2 regions of the Exiguobacterium sp. s6 genome follow, and region 2 is predicted to be linked to the other one. Evidence: a T-box and tRNA genes for the amino acid it is inferred to sense, from the RefSeq annotation. Region 2 holds a T-box; the other holds one or more tRNA genes.
What was found. A T-box is a leader RNA that pairs with one kind of tRNA and senses whether it is charged. The one in region 2 lies ahead of metG (methionine--tRNA ligase), so its partner is inferred to be a tRNA-Met.
Positions count from the first base shown of each region.

Region 1: it encodes a tRNA-Met, which carries the amino acid that the T-box ahead of metG (methionine--tRNA ligase) is inferred to sense. The anticodon was not compared.

Region 1 covers NZ_JACSLN010000004.1:2,273-6,969, forward strand. The annotation lists gene KNP75_RS13810 (coiled-coil domain-containing protein) at 1-111, shown strand, start outside; gene KNP75_RS13815 (HIT family protein) at 121-498, opposite strand; gene KNP75_RS13820 (uridine kinase family protein) at 550-1,197, shown strand; gene KNP75_RS13825 (sporulation protein) at 1,192-1,971, opposite strand; tRNA gene KNP75_RS13830 (tRNA-Met) at 2,111-2,187, shown strand; tRNA gene KNP75_RS13835 (tRNA-Met) at 2,213-2,289, shown strand; gene tsaE (tRNA (adenosine(37)-N6)-threonylcarbamoyltransferase complex ATPase subunit type 1 TsaE) at 2,395-2,844, shown strand; gene tsaB (tRNA (adenosine(37)-N6)-threonylcarbamoyltransferase complex dimerization subunit type 1 TsaB) at 2,841-3,497, shown strand; gene rimI (ribosomal protein S18-alanine N-acetyltransferase) at 3,490-3,975, shown strand; gene tsaD (tRNA (adenosine(37)-N6)-threonylcarbamoyltransferase complex transferase subunit TsaD) at 3,947-4,697, shown strand, end outside.
Region 2 covers NZ_JACSLN010000001.1:1,390,779-1,395,475, reverse strand. The annotation lists gene KNP75_RS07225 (GNAT family N-acetyltransferase) at 1-112, opposite strand, end outside; gene KNP75_RS07220 (Rossmann-fold NAD(P)-binding domain-containing protein) at 205-732, shown strand; gene KNP75_RS15695 (hypothetical protein) at 802-978, shown strand; gene KNP75_RS07215 (phosphotransferase) at 1,033-1,653, shown strand; gene KNP75_RS07210 (hypothetical protein) at 1,761-2,333, shown strand; T-box leader at 2,386-2,659, shown strand; gene metG (methionine--tRNA ligase) at 2,728-4,365, shown strand; gene KNP75_RS07200 (HAD family hydrolase) at 4,427-4,697, shown strand, end outside.

The sequences.
Region 1 (4,697 bases), on a different contig from region 2:
GATCGTGAAATCGCTAAACTGATCGAGAAAATGACAAGAGAAGTCGAACGTTTGGAGCGACAACTCGAAGAAATAGAAGCGAAACGAAAACAGCTCATCCTTACGCGGTGAGCTGTTTAGTCATTCTGGTCGTTTCAACCAATGGCGCAACCCTTTCCCGGCATGGGGACCTGCCGTGTAACGCGGGATGACATGCAAGTGCGCGTGGGGCACGGTCTGGTTTGAAGCAATTCCGACGTTCCAACCAAGCGTATAGCCGTCAGGGCCATACGTCTCTTCGAGGAACACCTTCGCTTCGTGGAGCAGTGTGTATGTGTCATGCCATTCGAAAGGTGTGAGATCGAACGTCGTCGCTCGGTGTTGTTTCGGCACGATGACGCCTGAACCGACGAGCACGTCCTGTTCACGATCATGCATTAAAAAGTAGCATGTCTCGTTCTCGGCAACGATTCGTTGGGATGGATCAAGCTGTGGATGACAAAATGGACAAGTGGACATTGGATTGGTACACTTCCTTTCTATATGAAGTGCACCAAAAGGGGGATTCAAATGAATGATTTGATCGATTATATCGTCGACGAAGTCGGGCAAGAAAGACATACGGTCATCGGGATTTCGGGACACGGAGGTGCCGGCAAGACGACGTTCGCTGATGCTTTACGTGCGCGCCTCGGAGACGTGAACTACATCAATACCGACCCATATATCACGGACTCGATGTTACGAAAGAGTGCCATGCTCGATTACACGGTCGACGGACAGGCACATCATTATAAGATGACAGCCTGTCATCCGTCCGCGCACCATCTGTTATCTCTAGAGCGTGACGTCCGCATGGTACGTGAAGGCATCGGCTTTTATACGATCGACGTCCCGTATCTCGAACGGACTTGGATCGATCCAGCAAAACGAATCACTATTATTGAAGGGATGAGTGTCGCCTTCCTCGAACCTCACTATTTCGATGTATCGGTCTATTTGTATACGGATAGCGACACTGAGTTCGCCCGTCGTTCTGTCCGGGACATCCAAGAGCGTGGGATGGACCTGGGCTACTTGAAAGCCTCGCACGCCGAGCGTCGGTTTCAATATGAACTGTTCATGCATCCGCATCGTGAGAAGTTCCAGACGGTCGTCTCGACAAGCGATAATGTTTGGACGATTGAGCGGAGCCCACAAAAAAACCGCTCATCATGAGCGGTGGCTGCGTAACGTTTCTTGGATCCCGAGCCCGAGCCGATCTTGTTCGCGCTCGAGTTGGTCCCACGTGAGCGAGCGATGGCGCAACGTGACGTCGTTCGCAATCGACTCGAGTGTGCGCTGCTTCTCGATGTTGTCGAGCCAGTAATAGACGTCGACCCCATCCTCATCGATACGCCAGAACGATTTGACGACTTCGAACTCGTCGGCCCAGTCGCCGACCGGCTTAAACCCATACTTCTCGACGAATGGATACGGCCGTTCTTCTCCGAGCGGGTCGATGACGTTGCGGACGAACATGAGCTCGAGGCCTGCATGTTCGGTCGCCTCTAACAAGCGTTTCAAAGCGGGGAGCGGTTCGACTTCGACATTCTCGACAACATCGAACCAAACCCGTTTGCCGTCCGTGTCCCAGACGGTCGCTTCCACACTATACGGAGCGCCCGCTGTCGACGGGGCATACATCGTTAAATCAAACGTGAACGGGATATGCTCTTCAGCACCTGGTTCGAGGACGACCGATAGAGGGATTGGGACTTCTTGAAGATCGGCCTCGCGGTTGAACTCATTCCCTTCGAGCGTGATGTCTTTAAAGGTCGTCAAAAAGTTAAGCGTCAACTCCTGCAGTCGCACGACATGTGAAGTGGTGTTCGACACGCGTAACGTTCCATGGACGGTTTCGTTCGGGAGAAACGGTACGGTGTGAAAATAGACGGATGCATCCAGTTCGGAAAAGAACCATTTTTTAAAGCGATTACCCCATTTCGACATGACGGTCGCGCCCCTTTTCTCTAGTAAGTTACACTCCTTATCATGTTCCCGATTCCAATTCTCAAAAAACATTTAGAAAAAGGTTGCATTTTATAACTACTTCACTTATTATAGAGGATGTCGAAACAATTCAAACCATCGCGGGGTGGAGCAGTCTGGTAGCTCGTCGGGCTCATAACCCGAAGGTCGTCGGTTCAAATCCGGCCCCCGCAACCAATTTTTATTTAATTTCATATGTCGTCGCGGGGTGGAGCAGTCTGGTAGCTCGTCGGGCTCATAACCCGAAGGTCGTTGGTTCAAATCCAGCCCCCGCAACCAATTTTTTAAATGAGATAGCGAAACGATGACGTTTCGTGTTTTTTTTTGCGCAAAATTGAGTGTACAATGAGTACGTATCGCTAGAACCACTAAAGGAGAAACATCATGTATACATTGATTACCCATTCTGCGGCCGAAACGCAGGCGGTGGCAGAAAAACTCGCCACGCTCGTCAAAGCCGGAACGGTCATAACGTTGGACGGCGACCTCGGTGCCGGCAAGACGACGTTCACCCAAGGCTTTGGTAAAGGCCTCGGCGTCACGCGTAACGTCAACAGCCCGACGTTCACCATCATGAAACAATACCAAGGGCGCTTGCCGCTCTATCATATGGACGTCTATCGTCTCGAAGACACGGGGGACGATATCGGCCTCGAGGAATACATCAACGGTGATGGTGTCGCCATCGTCGAATGGTCGAACTTGATCGAGTCGTCACTTCCGACGGAACGGCTCGCCATCACAATCGAGCGAGTCGGGGACGAGGAACGTCAACTGACGTTCGCGCCCGTCGGCGACACGTACGATGCACTCGTGAAGGAGGTGCTCGCATGAAACAACTCATGATTGACACGTCGACGACACGTCTGTCTGTCGCCTTGAGTGAGCACGGACAGATTCAAGCCGAGGCGACGGTCATGGTCTCGAAAAATCATGCCGTCACGCTCATGCCGATGATCGAACAATTGATGAATGCGGTCAAATGGACACCGACCGAACTCGAACGCATCGTCGTGACGACAGGTCCTGGATCTTATACGGGGATTCGCATCGGTGTCACGACAGCGAAGACGCTCGCCTACACGCTTCAAATCCCGCTCGTCGGGGTCTCGGCGCTCCGTCTTATGGCGGCGGCCCCGAACACGGAGCTCCCAATCGTCTCGCTTATCGATGCCCGCCGAGGGAATGCCTATATCGGGCATTATCAACAGAACGAGGCCGTCACACCCGACCGTCACGCATCGGTCGCCGCTTGGCTTGAAGCCAATATCAGCGGACCGTTCGTCGTCGTCGGCGACGTGGAGCCGTTCCGTGACGCACTCGCGTCTTACGACTATACCGAAGCACCGGCCGCGCATAGTTACGGCCGTGCGAGCGATCTCGTCGCCTTAGGTGAGGCCACGAATGATGTCCATGCGTTTGAGCCCGAGTATCTTCGTCTCGCTGAGGCGGAAGCGAAATGGCTCGAGGGACAAAACAATGGCTGATATTAAAATCCGGCGCATGACATGGCTCGACGTCGAAGAAGTGACCAAAGTCGAGGAGGCCTCGTTCGCTATTCCGTGGACGAAAGAAGCGTTCATGAACGAGATGCTCCGCAATGACCAAGCGATCTATTTCGTCGCTGTGCATGAACGACGCGTGGTCGGCTTCGTCGGGGTTTGGCAAATCGTAGACGAGGGGCACATCACGAACATCGCCGTCTTACCGGAATATCGTGGGCAAGGCATCGGCAATCTGCTGTTGACGCAACTCGTTGAATTTGCCCGCTCGAAGTCACTCGCGGCGCTCACGCTCGAAGTGCGCGTCTCGAACATCGGCGCCCAAAAGCTGTACGAACAGTTCGGTTTCGAAAATGCCGGACGCCGGAAACGATATTATCAAGACAATAATGAAGACGCCTATATTTACTGGGCGAAGTTAGGAAGTGAAACAGATGGACACATCGCTCATCCTCGCGATTGAGTCGAGTTGTGATGAGACGTCGGTCGCGCTCGTGCGTGACGGTAAGACGCTTTTATCGAACGTCGTCTCGTCGCAGATTGAAAGTCATAAACGGTTTGGCGGGGTTGTGCCCGAGGTCGCCTCGCGCCACCACGTCGAACGGATCACCTACGTCATCGATGACGCCCTCAGTGAAGCGGGTGTGACGATGCAAGACGTCGACGCCGTCGCGGTCACGCAAGGACCAGGTCTTGTCGGGGCACTCCTCGTCGGAATCAGTGCGGCCAAAGCGCTCGCTTTCGCCCATAGCAAACCGCTCATCGGCGTGCATCATATCGCCGGACACATTTATGCGAACGAACTCGTCGAAGAGATGGAGTTCCCGCTCGTCTGTCTCGTCGTCTCGGGCGGACACACGGAGCTCGTCTATATGCCCGAACACGGTGTGTTCGAAGTCATTGGGGAGACACGTGACGATGCAGCCGGAGAAGCATATGACAAAGTCGCACGGACGCTCAGTCTTCCTTACCCAGGTGGACCTGCCATCGACCGTCTCGCAGCCGATGGGGAAGACACGTACAAGTTCCCACGGGTTCGGCTTGAAGCGGGACGTTTCGATTTCAGCTTCAGCGGGCTCAAGTCGTCGGTCATCAACGCCGTCCACAACGCTGAACAGCGCGGGGAGACGGTCATCCCTGAAAACTTGGCGGCCAGTTTCCAAGCGAGTGTCGTCGAAGTGCTCG
Region 2 (4,697 bases):
CGTCGAGCGTCAGATGGGTACGCAGTTGGTTCATGACTGGGAACGATTCATCGAGTTCGTGTGGCGACTCGATTGGTTTAATGGAATAGATGGTCGATGGAATGGGAATCATGCCTCCTTGAGAGGATGTTGTATGTAGATTTCGCTTTCGTAAGTCAGGATTCCTTTCCTTACTTATAAACGGACAGAAGGGACAGATACATCGTGAAACATGCGTTAGTGATCGGCGGGAGCGGGATGCTGGCGGGGACGGTCCTTTGGTTGACAGAGGTTGGCTATCACGTGTCCATCATCGGACGGGATGCCGAGAAAATGAGCCGATTGACCGAACAAGCACCCGCCCGACTGTCTGCCGTATTGGTCGACTATCGAGACGACTTGTGTCTCAAAGAAGCGCTGCGAAGTTCGATTGCGGATCACGGAGATTTCGACTTGGTCGTTGCCTGGATTCATTCGGATGCAGCTGATGCCTTACCGTGTGTGTTGTCAGCACTGCGCGGAGGGACGGACGTGTTCCAAGTTCTCGGTAGCTGCGCCAACTTGAGCGGTGTGAGAAACGGGCTGACGATCCCTCAAGACATCCGTTATCACCAAGTGCAACTCGGCTATCAGGTCGAGAAGGGGGAACGCCGCTGGTTGACGCATGAAGAGATTGCCGGAGGCGTGGTCGAGGCGATTCATGGAAACATGACGTATCACGTTGTCGGCATGATCGAGAACGAATCGGTATAAAACGGATTTGATCAGAGGCGGCGTTCTTAGAGATTGCAGAGGTGGGGTTTATGATGAAGTTGGCACGAAATGAAGAATTCTTTACAGTGGTGTGCCGAGCGTCTCGACTTGGGGGAGTTGAGAGGTCAGCCAACCGTCGTAACGGGTGGATTCATGCATGACATGTATCGGATTGAGACCGACAGCGGGACATACGCCATCAAACTGTTGAATCCTCAAATCATGAACAGGCCTGAGGCGCTTTAAAACTTCATCGATTCAGAAGAGATTGCCAATCTGGCCGCTAAAAGAATCCCGGCGTTGGCTGCCCACATCTTGGACGGTGACGCGGTTCAAACGCTCGGTTGTCAGTCCTATCTCGTCTTTGATTGGGGCTTATATCTGCATAAAGGAATCGGACAAGGAGCCGAGTGGGTTGAACACTTACAAAAAACCGTGGATGACTTGTATTCGTGGCATCGACAGGCAATTCAATCGTCAAACTCGCTCGCGTCAAAACGTGTCATCAGCCATCGGGACTTGGATTCAAAAAATGTGCTGTGGCATGATGACCGTCCCCTTGTCATCGACTGGGAGTCGGCCGGTTCGATTCATCCGATGCAGGATTTGGTGGAGACGGCACTCTATTGGTCGCGAGATGAGGCAGGCCTTGTAAACCGGACCAAATTCTTTTCATGTATACGAGCTTATGAACAGAAACGAGAACGAAGCGATGTGGATTGGCAACGTGTCTTGTGGCATGGCTATCTCGGGAAGTTGAAATGGCTGGAGTACAACTTGAAACGGTCCCTTCACATCGAGAGTGCGAGCAGTGCGGACCAAGCCACAGGAACGAGCCAAGTCGCCGTAACACTCGAGGATTTACATACATATGCCGCTCAGATACCGCGGTTAATGAGCTGGTTACGTCAAGAAATATAAACATTCGCATTGAGGAGATGTCAGCAATAATGAGAATTCTAATCGGACAACCAAAGATGGAGCAACACTTAGAGTAATTCATTCAAGAGATCGAAGCGAACCCTGATGTGGACTTGATCTTGTATCCAGAGAGCTATTGTCAATACACACATTTGAACGAGGTCAAGGAGCTCGCGAAGACGTTTCAGACAGCGGTCGTGATGGGCTATCGGAACGAGCTGAACGTGGACCGGGCTCTCATCATCGATAAGCGTGGGGAGACACTGTTGGACCGTGCCAAGACACCGGAAACGATGCCGCTCTTCATGCCGTCAACTGTCGATGACGATGGTCACCGCTACGGATATGTGCTCTGTCGAGAAATCTTCATGGGGCTGGAAGGACTTAAATCGGAAGAATCCATCCAAATCATCTTCAATCCGATTGGAGTCGGCATGTTCAGTGAAGAGCAGTACACTGACTGGTCTGGAGAAGCGAAACAGATTGCATTGCAACAACGCTCCATCATTCTCGGGACGAGCCATGCCGACGGGTCGTACCGGAACTGTGGAAGTTCGATTCCGATTGCCTACTGTTTTGACGAGACGGGCGAGGCGATATTGCTGTCGAAAAACGACACGCGTACGCGGATTGTTGATACGGTAACAAAGACGGTTAGTATTCTCGTTCCACAAATTTGAAATAAATGTTGACTAAAAATTCCAATGGGAATAAGATACGTATATATATTCGAAAAAGGCATGGAAGAGAAAAGTAGAGTGACTCGATTTTTATACAGAGAACTTCGGTAGCTGAAAAGAAGTTAAAAATCCTCACTTGAAAATGGTCTCTGAGCTTCGACCTGAAAATACGTTTCGTATGAGTAGGCTTCGACGGGAATTGGCATCCGTTATCAATGTCACGGTATACGAACGAACTCATTTGTTCTGTACTTGTAGAGGCAAATGGCGTAAGTCATCTTGCGAACTAAGGTGGTACCACGGGGAATCCAAACCTCGTCCTTAACTGTTATTGACAGTTGAGGGCGAGGTTTTTTTGTTTTCTATTGAACTAATTAACTGGAGGAATGAAGTCATGGCTGTATTCATTGGTGGGGCTTGGGTGTATGCGAACGGATCTTTACATTTAGGACATGTTTCGAGTCTACTTTCCGGAGATATTTTAGCAAGGTATTTTCGGCTAAAAGGAGAAAAAGTACTGTATGTGTCAGGCAGCGATTGTAACGGTACCCCGATTACTGTAAGGGCGAAGCAGGAGGGCGTATCGCCTGCTGTGATTGCAAATCGTTACCATGAGGAGTTTGTAACATGTTTTTCGAAGCTCGGATTTTCATATGATGTGTACACGAGAACAGACACCACGTTCCATCATCGGAACGTGCAAAACATATTCCTCGATTTGCTTCAAAAAGGACTGATTTATAAAAAAGAAGTCGAGCAAAGTTACTGCAACCATTGCGAACAATTTCTTCCGGACCGTTATGTGGAAGGTATTTGCCCGCAATGCCACGCTCATGCGCGCGGAGACCAATGTGATCAATGCTCAAAAATGCTCGAACCCCTCGACTTGTTGCAACGCCAATGTAAGCTATGTGGGAACGAACCGACGACACGTTTCACCGAACACTTCTATCTTTCACTGAGCTCTTTTCAAGAAACGTTAGACACATATGTGAGTCATGCTGAAACTAATTCGCTTTGGCGAGAGAATGCGATTTCACTTACAAAAAGATATTTAAGGGAAGGGCTGCAAGACCGTGCCGTCTCTCGAGATTTATCAATCGGTGTCAGTGTGCCAATCAAAGGATACGAAGATAAGAAAATTTATGTATGGATTGAAGCGGTAGCAGGTTACTTAACGGCGAGTCGATTATGGGCAGAGGAAAACGAAAACGATGATTCACCATTTTGGTCGAAAGGTGTACGGTCGTATTATGTACACGGAAAAGACAACATCCCATTTCACTCCGTCATTTGGGCCTCGATTCTCGTAGCCTTAGGAGATATGGCATTGCCGACGCATATTGTCTCGAATGAGTATGTAACGCTCGAGAAACGAAAGATATCCACGAGCAAGAATTGGGCCGTCTGGATGCCAGATTTGTTAGAACGATATGAAGCCGATTCGATTCGGTATTTTATGACAAGCAATGCACCCGAGAACAGGGATGCCGATTTTTCGTGGAAAGAATTCATCTACAGTCATAATGCTGAATTATTAGGGGCTTACGGGAACTTTGTAAATCGGACGCTTAAATTTATTGAGAAATCATTTGAAAGTATCATTCCCGATATAGCTGTATCAACCGAGATTCAATTCAAAATAGAAACGTTGTACGTAGAAGTGGGTCTACTTATTGAACAGGCGAACTTTAAGCGAGCTTTGGAGACGGTTTTTGAAATGGTTCGCTTTTCGAATAAATATTTCGATCAGCAACAGCCTTGGAAGCAAATCAATTCGGATGAACAAGCCTGTCGACAGACGTTAGCAGACTGCGCTCATTTAATTATCAATTTAGGGCGTGTGTTGGAACCATTTCTGCCGTTCTCGAGTAAAAAAATTCGCGAAATGATTCACGTAGAATGTGAGACATGGGATGTTGTTAGTATCAAATCATATCGTTTGAACAAAGTGGTTCCTTTATTTGAGAGGATCGATGTGGCCATCATTGAGGAGGAGAGGACGCGACTATACGAGCAATCCAATACATGAGTGGATTACAGGGCGTGTACTTTTCAACCTTAAACGAAGATAAAAAGGGAGCGAAGGAAGCATGTCGTTGTTAAAGGCAGTTATTTTTGATTTGGATGGCACGCTGCTGAACCGGGATGAATCCGTTCGTCGGTTCATCCACGACCAGTATGCAAGACTGAACAGACATCTGATCGGCATCGAAGAACGAGATTATGTCACGCGCTTCATCGAACTCGACCAGCACGGCTATCGATGGAAAGACGCGGTGTATGACCAGTTGATTCAGGAGTTTGAGATTAGCGGAATCACTCGACAAGAACTGCTCGATGACTATGTGAACCAGTTTCAGC